Regions from separate parts of the Actinoplanes sp. NPDC051537 genome, predicted to be linked through region 1. Evidence: riboswitches for the same ligand, from Rfam matches in the RefSeq annotation. Region 1 holds a riboswitch; each other region holds the start of a gene.
The links. A riboswitch is a leader RNA that binds a small molecule or an ion and turns the genes downstream of it on or off. The one in region 1 is predicted to bind S-adenosylmethionine.
Positions count from the first base shown of each region.

Region 2: it holds a riboswitch for S-adenosylmethionine, as region 1 does, so the genes downstream of both, ACZ6TB_RS44450 (aminotransferase class V-fold PLP-dependent enzyme) here and ACZ6TB_RS12110 (GNAT family N-acetyltransferase) in region 1, are expected to answer to the same signal.
Region 3: it holds a riboswitch for S-adenosylmethionine, as region 1 does, so the genes downstream of both, thrC (threonine synthase) here and ACZ6TB_RS12110 (GNAT family N-acetyltransferase) in region 1, are expected to answer to the same signal.

Region 1 is NZ_JBVJIU010000004.1:510,642-515,268, forward strand. Features, by position in the region: gene ACZ6TB_RS12090 (ABC transporter permease) at 1-443, opposite strand, end outside; gene ACZ6TB_RS12095 (ABC transporter ATP-binding protein) at 440-1,183, opposite strand; gene ACZ6TB_RS12100 (sensor histidine kinase) at 1,295-2,491, shown strand; gene ACZ6TB_RS12105 (response regulator) at 2,479-3,135, shown strand; SAM riboswitch class IV at 3,327-3,442, shown strand; gene ACZ6TB_RS12110 (GNAT family N-acetyltransferase) at 3,454-4,062, shown strand; gene ACZ6TB_RS12115 (VOC family protein) at 4,072-4,452, shown strand; gene ACZ6TB_RS12120 (carbon-nitrogen hydrolase family protein) at 4,456-4,627, shown strand, end outside.
Region 2 is NZ_JBVJIU010000027.1:59,603-64,229, forward strand. Features, by position in the region: gene ACZ6TB_RS44430 (helix-turn-helix domain-containing protein) at 1-539, shown strand, start outside; gene ACZ6TB_RS44435 (hypothetical protein) at 593-880, shown strand; gene ACZ6TB_RS44440 (CBS domain-containing protein) at 1,528-1,965, shown strand; gene ACZ6TB_RS44445 (DUF1684 domain-containing protein) at 2,145-2,924, opposite strand; SAM riboswitch class IV at 2,957-3,071, shown strand; gene ACZ6TB_RS44450 (aminotransferase class V-fold PLP-dependent enzyme) at 3,099-4,313, shown strand; gene ACZ6TB_RS44455 (hypothetical protein) at 4,310-4,597, shown strand; gene ACZ6TB_RS44460 (alpha/beta fold hydrolase) at 4,590-4,627, shown strand, end outside.
Region 3 is NZ_JBVJIU010000012.1:314,014-318,640, forward strand. Features, by position in the region: gene ACZ6TB_RS29590 (GNAT family N-acetyltransferase) at 1-386, opposite strand, end outside; gene thrC (threonine synthase) at 630-1,910, opposite strand; SAM riboswitch class I at 1,921-2,055, opposite strand; gene ACZ6TB_RS29600 (ABC transporter permease) at 2,133-3,032, opposite strand; gene ACZ6TB_RS29605 (alpha/beta fold hydrolase) at 3,029-4,627, opposite strand, start outside.

The sequences.
Region 1 (4,627 bases):
TCGCCGAGCCGGAACGGCGCGAGTGCGGCCGCGGACCAGCCGTGCCCGAACGCGGGAACGTCCTCCCGGACCGGCAGGCCCACCGGCACGCTCACGTCGCCGATCGCGGACCGGACGCCGGGCACGGCGGCAACGGCGGCGACCCGGCCGGCGGGGAGCGTGACCCGCTCGCCGAAGCGGACCGAGGAGCTCTCGTCCAGCCGGAACGACTGCGCCCCGCCGACGACGACCGCCGCGCCCGCGTACCGCTCGGGGGCGACGCCGCTCGCCAAGCCGGACTGCAGCAGGGTTCCGCACGCGGTGATCACCGCCGCACCGGCGGCGATCGCGACGAAGGAGCCGGCGAAGCCGCCCTTCCGGTCCTTGATCGTCTTCCAGGCCAGGGACAGGTCCCCGGGCATCGGCACGGCGAGCCGGATCAGCCGCCGGATGCGGCGCCTCACCAGTCGCCCAGGTGCGTCATGCGGGCCGCGATCTGCTCCGGCGCGGGCCGGCTCAGCTCACCCGCGAGCCGGCCGTCGGCCAGGAACATCACCGCGTCGGCGTGGGCGGCGGCGACCGGGTCGTGGGTGACCATCAGCACCGTCTGCCCCATGTCGTCCACCACCCGCCGCAGCAGCTCGAGCACGTGCCGCCCGGTGCGGGTGTCCAGCGCGCCGGTCGGCTCGTCCGCGACCACCACCTCCGGCCGGTTGATCAGCGCGCGGGCGATCGCGACCCGCTGCTGCTGGCCGCCGGAGAGCTCGCTCGGCCGCCGCGCGAGGTGATCGCCGAGGCCGACCGCGGCCAGCGTCTCCCGCAGCAGCGCGTGGTCGATCCGGCGCTCGGCCAGCCGCAGCGGCAGCGTGACGTTCTCGGCCACGGTCAGCGCGCCCAGCAGGTTGTAGGCCTGGAAGACGAAGCCGATCCGATCCCGGCGCACCTCGGTGAGCGCGGCCTCGCCCAGGCGGGACAGCTCGACGTCACCGAGCCAGACCGCGCCCGAGGTCGGCCGGTCCAGCCCGGCCGCGCAGTTGAGGAACGTGCTCTTGCCGGACCCGGACGGGCCCATCACGGCGGTGAACGTGCCGCGCCGGAAGCCGGCGGTCGCCGAGTCGAGGGCGCGTACCGCGTTCTTCCCCGACCGGTAGTGCTTCGACACGGCGTCCAGGCGCAGGGCGTACGGCTCATTCGTTGATCTCACGCCGTCCGACGCTAGGTTCCGGCGAGGCCCGGGCCGATACCCCGGACCACCGGATATGGACTACAGCTAGCTGTAGTGACGCGGGCGTCGCCGAGCGGGCAGACTCGGCACGTGTCGAAAACGGGGCGGTGGCTGCGGGTGCGACGGGCCGGGGTCTACCTGCTGGGCTCGTTGTTCTCCGGCGTCGTCACGGTGCTCGCGCTGCCGCTGCTGTGCGTGCCGCGGCTCGCCCGGCTCTGGGCGGGCTGGCATCGGGAGCGTGCGGGGCGGTTGCTCGGCCTGCCGCCGGCATCGCCGGCCACCGCGGGCGCGGGCGCGGCGGAGCTTCGGGCCGGCGCGGGCGCGGGTCCGACCTCGCGGGCGCTGCTCTGGCTGCCGGTGCAGGCGCTGACCGGGGTGGCGCTCGGCCTGCCGGCGCTGCTCTGCGTGGGCAACATCGTGGTCGCGGTGATCGCCGCCTCGCTCTGGTGGGCGTTCGGGTCGCGGGACGGGCCGCGGCTCTTCGTCGACGTGCCCGTGCACGGCTGGGCGACCGCGCTCACCCTCGGTCCACTGCAGATCGTCCTGCTCGCCTTCCTCGCCTACCTGTGCTTCCCGCCCATGGCCCGCGCGCACGCCCGGGTCTGCCTGGCGGTGCTGTCGCACACGACCGACGAGGAGCTGGCCGAGCGGGTCGCCGTGCTGACCCGCACCCGCGCCGACGTGCTCGACGCGCACGGCGCGGAGCTGCGCCGGATCGAGCGCGACCTGCACGACGGCACGCAAGCCCGGCTCGTGGCCATCGCGATGCGGCTGGCCGTGGCCCGCCAGGCCTTCGCCGACAACCCGCGCGACGAGCAGTTCGTGGCCGACCTGCTGCGGGACGCGCACGAGGGGACGGAGGAGGCGATGACCGAGTTGCGCGAGGTGATCCGCACCGTCTACCCGCCGATCCTCGCCGACCGGGGTCTCGACGGCGCGCTGACGGCCGTGACCTCGCGCTGCGGCGTGCCGGCCCGGCTCGACATGGGCGACCTCGGGCGGGTGCCGGCGGCGGTCGAGGCCACGGTCTACTTCGCGGTCGCCGAGGCGCTGACCAACGTCACCAAGCACAGCCGTGCGACCGCGGCCGGCGTCCGCGTCAGCCGCACCGCCGACCGGCTGTCGGTGGTGATCACGGACAACGGCACCGGCGGCGCCGACGATCGGCGGGGGACCGGCCTCGACGGGATTCGTCGCCGGGTTCTCGCGCTCGACGGCGCCCTCGCCCTCGACAGCCCGGCCGGCGGCCCGACGGCGATCACCGTGGAGCTGCCGTGCGGGTCGTGATCGCCGAGGACAACGTCCTGCTCTCCACCGGGCTGGAACTGCTGCTGGGCCGGGCCGGCTTCCGCATCGCGGCCGTCGCCGAAGACGCGGACGCGTTCCTCGCCGCCGTCCGGGAGTATCGGCCCGACGTCACGATCGTCGACATCCGGCTGCCGCCGTCGTTTCGTGACGAGGGCATCCGGGCCGCCCTCCAGGCGCGCCGGGAGCACCCCGGCCTGCCGGTCCTGGTGCTGTCGCAATATGTGGAGCAGCAGTACGCCGCCGAGCTGCTCGCCACCGCCGGCGGTGGCGTCGGCTACCTGCTCAAGGACCGGGTCAGCCGGGTCGACGAGTTCGTCGACGCGCTGCGCCGGGTCGCGGCCGGCGGCACCGCGATGGATCCCGAGGTCATCGCCCAGCTCGTCCGCCGCGCCGGCGACCCGATCGACGCCCTCACGCCGCGCGAACGGGAGGTGCTCGCCCTGATGGCCGAGGGACACGACAACAACGCGATCGCCCGCCAGCTGGTCATCACCGACAACGCCGTCCACAAACACATCGGCAACATCTTCGCCAAGCTGGGCCTCACCGTGACCGACAGCGGCCACCGTCGCGTTCTCGCCGTTCTCGCCTACCTCAACGCCGCCGGTCCTGCGCCCGCCTGAACGCGCGGCCGCCGGGGTGAGTGGTTCGCCCCCGGTTGCGGCGGGGCGGGCGCTGGCGGGCGGCGCTGGCGGGCGGGCGCTGAGGGCGGGCGCTGGCGGGCGGGCGCTGAGGGCGGGCGTCGCGCAGCGGGCGTCGCGCGGCGGTGGAATCGCCTTGCGCGGCGAGCGCTGTGGATGCCAAGGTGTCGGCAGGTCATGAGTGCCAGCGTTCAGCCCCGGCTTGCTGGCCGGCAACCCTCCTTTCGCGGGCGGGGTGCCCCGGGTGAGGACCGGGTCCGGCGCACGGGGCGCCGGGCAAGTCGCGAATGGAGCGTTGCCATGCCCTTTCCCGCTGCCGTCACGTCGTCGCCCGTTCTCGAGGGCGACCGGCTGCGTCTCGAGCCGCTCGACCGGCGCCACGCCGCCGACCTCGCGCTCGCCGCCGAGGAGAGCCGGGACGCGTACCGCTTCACCTGGGTGCCGCGGGCCGAGGAGGCCGGCGACTACATCGAGGAACAGCTCGGGCGGGCCGCGACCGGGTGGCTGATGCCGTTCGCGCAGATCTGGCGCGGGCGCGCGGTCGGGGCGACGGCCTATCTGGACCCGCGGCTCTGGCCCGGCCGCGACGAGCTCTTCGCGGTGGAGATCGGCTTCACCTGGCTGGCGGCCTCGGCCCAGGGGACCGGCCTCAACACCGAGGCCAAACACCTGCTTTTCGGGTACGCGTTCGAGCAGTGGCGGGTCCAGCGGGTCGACCTGAAGACCGACGCCCGCAACGGCCGCTCCCGGGCGGCGATCGAGCGGGTCGGCGGCCGGTTCGAGGGCGTGCTGCGCTCGTTCGGCCGGTCGTGGGCGCCCGGAGAGGAGGGCCGGCTGCGCGACTCGGCCATCTTCTCGGTGCTGGCCGCGGAATGGCCCGCGATCAAGGCCGCCGGCCGGAAGCCTTAGGCTCACACCATGGCGAGCCGGATCGGGGACATGATCGTCGACTGTGCCGACGCCGAGCTGCTGGCCACCTTCTGGTGCGACGTGCTCGGCTACCGCGTCTTCGCCCGGGACGACACCGGCGTGGCCATCCGCGGCGCCCCGGCCAGCCCCGACATCCTGTTCATCCGGGTGCCCGAGCGGAAGACGGCGAAGAACCGGCTGCATTTCGACGTGTGCCCGACCGACCGCTCCCAGGACGAGGAACTGGCCCGCCTGGTCGCCCTCGGCGCGCGCGAGTCGTCGATCAAGGGCAGCGGCTCGTGGGTCGTGCTCGAAGATCCGGAGGGCAACGAGTTCTGCCTGATGGCGAAGCGGATCCCGGCCGAGCCCGAGCCGTTCCACGAGGCCTGACCGGTGCGGATCGCGGCCTGCCAGACCCCGGAGATTCTCGGCGACGTGGACGCCGCGATCGCCGTGGTGCGCGACTTCGCGGGCCGGGCGCCGGATGCCGACCTGCTGCTGTTCCCGGAATGCTTCCTCCAGGGATATCTGGTCACCGAGCAGCACGTACGCGGGACGGCCCTCG
Region 2 (4,627 bases), on a different contig from region 1:
GCCATCAGGCCCTGCGCCTTTTGAATGTGGCCGCCGCACCGAGGTTGCACGCGATCGCCCTGCCCGGCGGCCCGCTGATTCTGCCGCCCGGCGCGTCCCCGCCGCCGCCGGGCCGCGCCGGAATCGGGCCGGCGGTGGCGCCGCTCGACCTTCCGTCGTCGTACGCCGCCGCCCGGGTGGCCCTGCGGTTCGCGGCGGACGGGTCGCCGGAGGACCCGGGCGCGGCCGTGGTCCGGTACGAGGAACTGGGCGCCCTCGCCCTGCTGGCGGCGGTGCCGGTCGACGCCGAGGTGCCCGATCTGCGCGCGGTGGACCATGCTGTCGCCGCGGCGCCTTGGGTGCTCGAGACGTTGCATGCCTTCGCGGAGGCGCCGAGCCTGCGGGCTGCGGCGTCCGTCCTGCGGCTGCACCATTCGACGTTGCAGGACCGGGTCGCTCAGGCCGAGCATCTGCTGGGGTGGGCGGTGCGGTTGCCACCGGGGCGATTGCGGTTGCAGCTCGCTTTGGCGTTGCGCCGGTTGCGCCGTCATCCCGGCTGAGGTGCTTCGGCTCTGCTTACCTATGCGCGCCGGGCTCGTTCTTTGTGCTGGGCTTGTTCTCTGTGCTGGGCTTGTTCTCTGTGCTGGGCTTGTTCTTTGTGCTGGGCTTGTTCTTTGTGCTGGGCTCGTTCTTTGTGCTGGGCTCGTTCTCTGCGCTGGGCTCGTTCTTTGCTCTTGGCTTGGTTGGCGCTGGGCCGATTGCGCCGCCGTCCTGGCTGGAACGCGGCCGTCCAGCTCTGCTTACCTATATGCGCGGCTCGCCGTCGGGATTGGTCGGGCTCGGCATCGCTCTGCTTACTCATGCGCTCCGCGCTGTGGATAGTTCCCGGAAATTGTCGTAGCTGCCTGCTGTACTCCATCCCACCCAGTAACGGGTGGGGTGGAGTAGGGCTGTGGCTGTGGCTGTGGCTGGGGCGGGCAGTGCGAGGTGGGTGAGAAGCACGAGGTGGGTGGGAAGCAGCGCCTCGGTGAAGCCACGCGCCCCGGCGCGACGCGGGCGGCCTGCGGCGGCGTGTGAGGCGGCGCGGGCGGCGCGGCGAGGTTGGTTGCGGCGGCGTGTGAGGCGTCGCGGGGGCGACGCGGCGCGGTCGGGTTGCGGCGGCGTGTGAGGCGGCGCGGGAGCGACGCGGCGCGGGTGGGTTGCGGTGGCCTGTGAGGCGGCGCGGCAGCGTGTGAGGCGGCGCGGTCGGCGTGGCGCGGTGGGCTGCGGAGGCGCGGCGGGGTGGCGCGGCGCGGGTGGGTTGCGGTGGCCGTGTGAGGCGGGGCAAGGCGGCGCGGGCGGGGGCAAGGCGGTGCGGGCGGGGTGAAGCGGCGAGCAAACGACAACGGCGGCCGCTGGGTGAGTCTTGGGCGGGCTTGACATCTCGATGCTCTTGACATTGGGACGTGATTGACTGCATCTAGGCATATGCACGCAACGCGGCGTGGCTGCCCCTTACCGGACGGCCCGCCCGGCGGCTTCCGCGGATCGGACGAGATGGGGAGCAAGATGCGTATCAGCGACATTCTCCGCGTCAAGGGCAGCAAGGTTGTCACCGTGACGCCGGACTCGGACGTCAGCCGGCTGCTGGCCCTTCTCGCCGAGCACAAGATCGGCGCGGTGATCGTGTCGGGGGACGGCAGCCGGGTCGACGGGATCGTCAGCGAGCGGGACGTGGTGCGGGCGCTCGCGGCTCGGGGGGCGGCGGTTCTGGGGGAGCCGGTGAGCCGGATCCATACGGTCAGCGTTCGGTCGGTGTCGCCCGAAGCGGCGATCGAGGACGTGGCGCGGCTCATGACCGATCATCGGTTCCGGCACGTTCCGGTGCTCGAGGACGGCGGGCTGGTCGGGGTGGTCAGCATCGGCGACGTGGTGAAGAACCGCATCGACGAGCTGGAGACCGAGCGCAGCAACCTCGAGGGATACATCACCGGCGAGCGGCGCTAGCGGCGGGCGAGCGGCACCAAAGGCCGGCAAGCGGCGCCCAAGCGGCCGGGCGGCCCAAGCGCCGGGCGGCCCAAGCGCCGGGCGGCCCAAGCGCCGGGCGGCCCAAGCGCCGGGCGGCCCAAGCGCCGGGCGGCGCCAGCAGCGGGCGGGCGGCGCGAGCGGCCGATGAGCGGCGAGAGCTAGCGGCGATCGAGCGGGATCTGCTCCCCGGCCTCGATCGCCACCGGCAGGCGGTTCTCCGGCGGCGCCAGGCTGCAGGTGGCGAAATCCGTGTAGGCGCACGGCAGGTTCGTCGCGCGATTGAAATCCAGCAGCACGGTGCCGTCGGCGGCGGGCTGGGGGATCGGCAAACGGCGGCTTGCGGGGTACGTGGTGACGCCCGCCGTGGTGTCCGAGAACAGCGTGGTGAGCGCGCCCGGGCCGCCGGCGAAGGTGAGCAGGCTCAGCGGCACGCCGGCGATCTCGAAGTCGACCCGGCCGGCGGCCTCGTCCGCGTCGGTGAGGCCGTCGACGACCGTGGCCAGCGTGACCGTCTCCGGCGCGGCGAACGCGGTCCAGCGGCCTGGAACGATCCACCGCTCGTCGGGCGGGAATGCGGGCGTCCCCGCGTACGTCAGCCGTCTCTTGTTGTCCGGATGGCGCGGCCGGAGGACGTAGCCGGACCCGCGCCGGGCTATCTCGGCGACGGCATCGCCGAACGCGGCGTCGACGCCCTCCTCGTCGACCGCGCCGAAGTCGTGCGAACCGGCGAGCGGCACCCCACCCACGGTGAGCATCTCGCCCGAGCTCAGCGTGACGGTTACGCCGTTCGATGTCACCGACCATGCGCCCGGCACGTCGTCGAAGCGCTGCGGCGACGCGGTCAGCCAGTACATCCCGGTGATCGAGAGGAACCCGTGCGGCGCCGACCGGCGGCCTTCGACCGCGGCGTGCCACTCGGCCCACTCCTGCGCATACATGGCGACCACCTTATTTGGTACGTTGTCGGGCAGGTCATGAGTGTCAGCGCACAGCCCCGGCTTGCTGACCGGCAACCCTTCCATCCGCGATGGGGTGCCCCGGGTGAGGACCGGGCCTTCGCCGACCGGCGCGGGCAAGCGCGGACCCGCGAGAGGGTCCCCTTTTGCGGAGGTATGTCCGTGTCCCTCGCCGTGCAAACAGCCGACCTCGATGTCATCGGCGCCGGATTTGTCCACCTCGACTACGCCGCGACGGCGCCCTGTGTACGAGTGGCCGCCGACGCCGTGAACGACCTGCTCCCCACCTACGGCAGCGTCCACCGCGGCGCCGGCCCGCGGTCGCGGACGTCCACCCTGGAGTACGAGCGGGCGCGCGCCGTCGTCGCCACGTTCCTCGGCTGCCGGCCCGCTGACCAGGTCGTCTTCACCCGCAACACCACCGACGCGCTCAACCTGCTGGCCCGCGCCCTGCCGCCGGGCACGACCACGGTCGTCTTCGACGGCGAGCACCACGCGAACCTGCTGCCCTGGCCGTCGGTGCTCCGGCTGCCCGCGCCCTCGTCGCCGGCCGAGGCGGTGACGGCGGCCGACCGTGCGCTGCGTGACCTGCGCGGACCGGCGTTGCTAACGGTCACGGGAGCGAGCAATTTGACCGGTGAGGTGTGGCCGGTGCGGGCCCTGGCCGAGGTCGCCCACCGGCACGGCGCCCGGATCGCGGTCGACGCCGCCCAGCTCGCCCCGCACGCGCCGGTGTCGCTGGCCGAACTGGACGCCGACTACGTCGCGCTCTCCGGGCACAAGCTGTACGCACCGTTCGGGGCCGGGGTGCTCGCCGGCCGCGCGGACTGGCTCGATCGCGCCGAGCCGTATCTGGCCGGCGGCGGGGCGAGCGCGTGGGTCGGTGATCGGGCCGGCGACGTGCGCTGGGCGACCGGCCCGGCGAGGCACGAGGGCGGCACTCCGAACCTGCTGGGCGCGGTCGCGCTGGGCGCGGTGTGCGCGGCGCTGTTGGAGACCGACCGCGCCGCGCTGCACACGCACGAGCAGCAGCTGCTCGCCCGCCTGCGGGAGGGCTTGCGGCACCTGCCCGGCGCGGTCGAGGTGAGTTTGTTCGGTACGGCCGCAGAGGAAGTCGAGCGCGTGGGCATCGTCTCCATCGCGCTGCCCGGCCGCGACCCCGTAGCCGTCGCGGAGAAGCTGGCCGACACGTTCGGGATCGGGGTGCGAGCGGGCCAGTTCTGCGCCCACCCCCTGGTCCGGCGTCTGGCCGGCCTTCCCGGGAACGCCGGCTGTGGCGAAGCGGGCCTGTTGCGGGCAAGCTTCGGCCTGGGCACGACGACCGACGACATCGACAGCCTTCTCGGGGCGCTGGGGGTTCTGCTGGCATGAGCACGGACGGACTGCTGCTGGCCGCGATCGTCGAGATGGCGCCGGGACGGGCCGCGGCGGGGCGGCGCTACGAGGACGAGGTGCTCGAGCTGCTGCCGCGGCACGGCGGCGTCCTCGAGCGGCGCACCCGCGGCGTCGACGGCGCGGCCGAGGTGCATCTGATCCGGTTCCGCGACCGGGCCGGCTACGAGTCCTTCATGGCCGACCCCGACCGGGCCGAGTTGCGGCGGCGCGCCGGCGATGCCGCCCCGGCGACGCGGGTGATCGAGGTCGGGGATGTCTGACGGCGGGCTGCGGGTCACGGGCGGCGGCCG
Region 3 (4,627 bases), on a different contig from region 1:
GTCGCGAAGGACGACCCGTCCGGGTGACGCTGGATCGTGCGCCCGACGAGTCGCACCCGGCCGTCGGCTCGGGCCCGGTCGACGGCCAGCTCGTAGAGGGCCCGGCCCACGCCCCGCCGCCGCGCGGACGGCAGCACCCGCAGCTCGACGTCCAAAGTGCCCAAATTGTCGGCTTGAGAGAAGGCGAGCTCGAGGTGGCCGACCGGCTCGCCCGCGAGGCGCGCCAGGTAGTGCTCGACCGCGTAGCTCGCGGCCGGCGTCGCCACGGTGGCCGCGAACGCCGCCGGCGTGAGCGGCTCGATGTCACCGCGGTCGCGGACGGCACAGGCGCGGTAGATCTCGTAGGCGTCGGCCGCCGAGACGAGCGGGCCCGTGGAAAGCGTCATGGCCGCCACCCTCGCGGGTCGACGGCCATGACGCGAACGAATTTGGTCGGGAGGGTGGACGCACAGCGCCTCCGGCACTGGGGTCGTTGGGCACCTCGAGAGATTGTCGCCAAGCTCGAAAGGTGAGGGGCCTCGTACGGCGTCGGCCCTCCCGCAGAGAGCATCTTGCCGACGCTGAGATGCCCGCGCAAGTCCTCCGGGGATGGAATCTTCAACTATTGGCAGACAGTCGATTACCGACAGTCATCCCAGCAGGCCGGCCTCTCGGGCCCCGCGCAGCGACGGCTTGATCTCATGAGTGGGTCCGACGAGCCCCGCCACCGCGTCCAGGGTCTTGAGTCCCTCGCCCGTGTTGTAGACGACGGTCTCCTTGTCGGGGTCGAGCTTGCCGCTCGCCACCAGCTTCTTGAGCACCGCGACGGTGGTGCCGCCCGCGGTCTCGGCGAAGATACCGGTCGTCTCGGCGAGCAGCCGGATGCCGGCGCGGATCTCGTCGTCGTCGGCGTAGTCCATCCAGCCGCCGGTGCGCCGGACCGACTCGATGGCGTACGCGCCGGCCGCCGGGTCGCCGATGTTCAGCGATTTCGCGATGCCGGTCGGCTTCACCGGGACGATCTCGTCGGTGTCGTTGTGCAGCGCCACCGCGATCGGGTTGCAGCCGGCCGACTGGGCGCCGAAGACGGTCCAGCCGCCCTCAGGCGCGGTGGCCAGGCCGATCTCGACCAGCTCCGAGAACGCCTTGTCCACCTTGGTGAGCAGCTCGCCGGAGGCCATCGGGATGACGACCTGGGCCGGGATGCGCCAGCCGAGCTGCTCGGCGACCTCGTAGCCCAGCGTCTTGGAGCCCTCGGCGTAGAACGGGCGGACGTTCACGTTCACGAACGCGGTGTCCTCGAACTCGTCGGTCTCGACCAGCTCGCCGCAAAGGCGGTTCACGTCGTCGTACGAGCCCTCGATCGCGACCAGCTCGCCGCCGTAGACCGCAGTGGTGATGACCTTGCCCTGCTCCAGGTCGTACGGGATGAAGACGATGCTGGGCACGCCGGCCCGGGCGGCGTGCGCGGCCACCGAGTTGGCCAGGTTGCCGGTCGAGGCGCAGGCGAAGCGGGTGAAGCCGAGGCCGCGGGCGGCGGTGAGCGCCACCGACACGACCCGGTCCTTGAACGAGTGGGTCGGGTTGGCCGAGTCGTCCTTGACGAACAGCGGCGCGCGCAGCCCGACGGCGGCGGCCAGTGCCGGCGCGCTCACCAGCGGGGTCAGGCCGGGGTCGAGGGTGACCCGGGTGGCCGGGTCCTGGCCGGCGGGCAGCAGCCCGGCATAGCGCCAGATGTTCTGCGGTCCGGCCTCGATCTGCTCACGGGTCACCCGCGCGAGAGCGGCCTGGTCGTAGGCCACCTCGAGCGGGCCGAAACACTCGTAACAGGCATGCTGGGCGACCAGCGGGTATTCGGCGCCGCACGCGCGGCAGACGAGGCCACGGGCCGGGGAGTCGGTGGCAGAGGGTGTGCTGACGGCAGACGTCATCGAGGCCTTCCTCTCATCTTTCCCCGCGGCGACCTGCCGGGCGGGGACGGAATTAGCACCTGCCGCGTGCGGCCTCGTCATCGAGACAAACACGGTGGTTGCCGGGGCTTCATCGGGCCGTTCCCTCTGCCCCTCTGGATGAGGTATTCAGTTGTGTTTCCAACACCTTACGTCGCCCTCAGGAAAAGGCGATCCCGGTATCCCGAGGTGTGAGCGACCTCCCTACGAGGTGATGTCCTTCCGGGTGAACCGCCAGAACGCCAGCGACCAGAACAGCGTGGCGTAGCAGACCGCCGCGATCGCCCCCTTGACCAGGTCATCCACCTGTGGCGGGGTGGAGAGCAGGCCGAGCCAGGCGTCGCTGTAGTGGGTCGGCAGGCCGACCCGGATGCTGCCCAGGGCGGTGATCTGGTCGAGGATGCTGGAGAGGATCCAGAGCAGCACCGCGCCGCCGACCGCGCCCAGCGCCGCGTCGGTCAGCACCGAGAGCAGGAACGCCAGCCCGGCCACCACCATCATGATCACGGCGAGGTAGGCGACGATGCCGAGCAGCCGGAGCAGCCCCTGGCCGGGCGGGATGGCGGCGGCCACCGTGCTGCCGAGCGGGTGCCAGCCGTACCGCAGGGTGCCGACGAGCAGGCCGGTTGCGGTCAAGATCAAGAGCGCCAGCAGCGCGTACGCGAGAGCCACCACCAGCTTGACCGCCAGCAGCCGCGCCCGTGGCACCGGGATCGCCAGCAGATAGCGCAGGCTCCCCCAGCTCGCCTCGCTGGCCACCGGGTCGCCGCAGAACAGCGCCACCACCACGACCAGCAGGAAGCCGGCCGAGACCGCGAGGCAGAACAGCGCGAAGTTGAGCCCGCCCGAGGTGGCCAGGTCGACCAGGCTGCCGAACGCCCCGCCGCCGTTGTTGTCGTCGCCGCCGTTGCCGCCGCCGAACTCGAACGCGACCAAAATGATCAAGGGCAACAGAACCATGAAACCCAGGGCCAATTGGGTACGCCGACGCGTCGCCTGCCGCTTGACCTCGGCCCACACCGGCAGCGTCGCCGACGCCCGCCATCCCACCGCCCCGCCCACCGCCCTGGTACGGACTGAAGGCTTGCCCGCTGCCGCGCTCATCGGTCCCCACTTCCCCGCGAGTTGTCGCCGACCAGGGCCAGGAACGCGTCCTCGAGCCGCCGGCGCGGCACCACCCGGTCGACGTCGACGCCGGCCCGCACCAGCGAGGCCACCACCTCGGCCCGGGGTGTGCCGTTCATGTCCACGATCAGGCCGGACGGCCCGTCCGGGGTCACCGAGCGCACGCCCAGCTCTTCCAGCACCCGGGAAGCGGCCGGCACGTCGGAGACGTCGAGCAGCACCGACGGCGACTCCCCGACGATGTCGTCGACCGGGCCCGACGCCACAATCCGGCCCTTGTTGACCACCACGGCGTGCGTGCAGGTCTGCTCCACCTCGGCGAGCAGGTGGCTGGAGACCAGCACCGCCCGGCCGTCGGTCGCGTAGCGCTTGAGCACCCGGCGCATCTCGGCGATCTGCGGCGGGTCGAGCCCGTCCGTCGGCTCGTCGAGCACCAGCAGCTCGGGCAGGCCGAGCATGGCCTGGGCGATGGCGAGCCGCTGACGCATGCCGTGGCTGTACTTGCGGGTCTTGCGGTGCACCGAGTCGCCGAGGCCGGCGATCTCGAGCGCCTCCTCGAAGTGCGCGTCCGCCTCGGGCCGGCCGGTGGCCTGCCAGTACGCCTTGAGGTTGTCGTAGCCGCTCAGGTGCGGCAGGAAGCCGGGGCCCTCGACCAGGGCGCCGACCCGGGACAGGATCGGCGCGCCGGGCGTCAGGCGGTGGCCGAAGACCAGCGCGTCGCCGCCGGTCGGCATGGTCAGGCCCATCAGCACGCGCAGGGTGGTGGTCTTGCCCGCGCCGTTGGGCCCGAGCAGGCCCACGACCTGGCCGCGCTCGACGGTGAAGCTGATCGTCTCGACGGCGACGAAGCCGTCCCCGTACGCCTTGCGGAGGTCGCGCACCACCAGCGGCGTGTCCGCGTACTCCGCGAGAACCTCGTCGTGCCGGCGGCGCCGCAGCTTGCGGCGCACGAGCAGCACCACGGCGAGGCCGAGCACGATCGCCACGATCAGGCCGGCCAGCACGTATCGCCAGATGGTCTGCGGGTTGGCGATCGGGGTCCCGACGACCGTGGGCAGGGTGACCGTGGAACCCACCGCCACGGTGTAGACGGCCGGCCGCGCCGGGGTGAGAAACGCCTGATCGCTGGTCGCGACCGCGACCCGCAGGGAGTGCCCGACCTCGATCTGCCGGACGATCGCCGGCAGCGTGACCGTCACCTCGGGCGCCTTGTCGATCGTGGCCGGCAGACCGGTGAGGCGGACCGGCGCGACCAGGCCCGCGCTCAGGGTCTGCACGCCCGACTCGTCGACGTCGTAGAGCTTGACGAAGAGCGTCGCCTCCCCGGTCGGCGAGGCCGCCCGCAGCCGGACCGCCGGCGCGCCCGCCACCTGGATCGCGCCGTCGAGCGGCTTGGACGTAAATGTTGCGTATTGCCCGGGGATATCCCCGGCCACGCCGCCGAGCAGTTCACTCAGCCGACCGCCGGCGCCGGGCAGGGAGGACAATGCGCCGGGGTTGCCGTTCGGCGGATTCGCGATCGGTTGCGCCGCGCCGGCGAGCGCGACCTGCGTCGTCTCCGTTCCGCGCAGCCC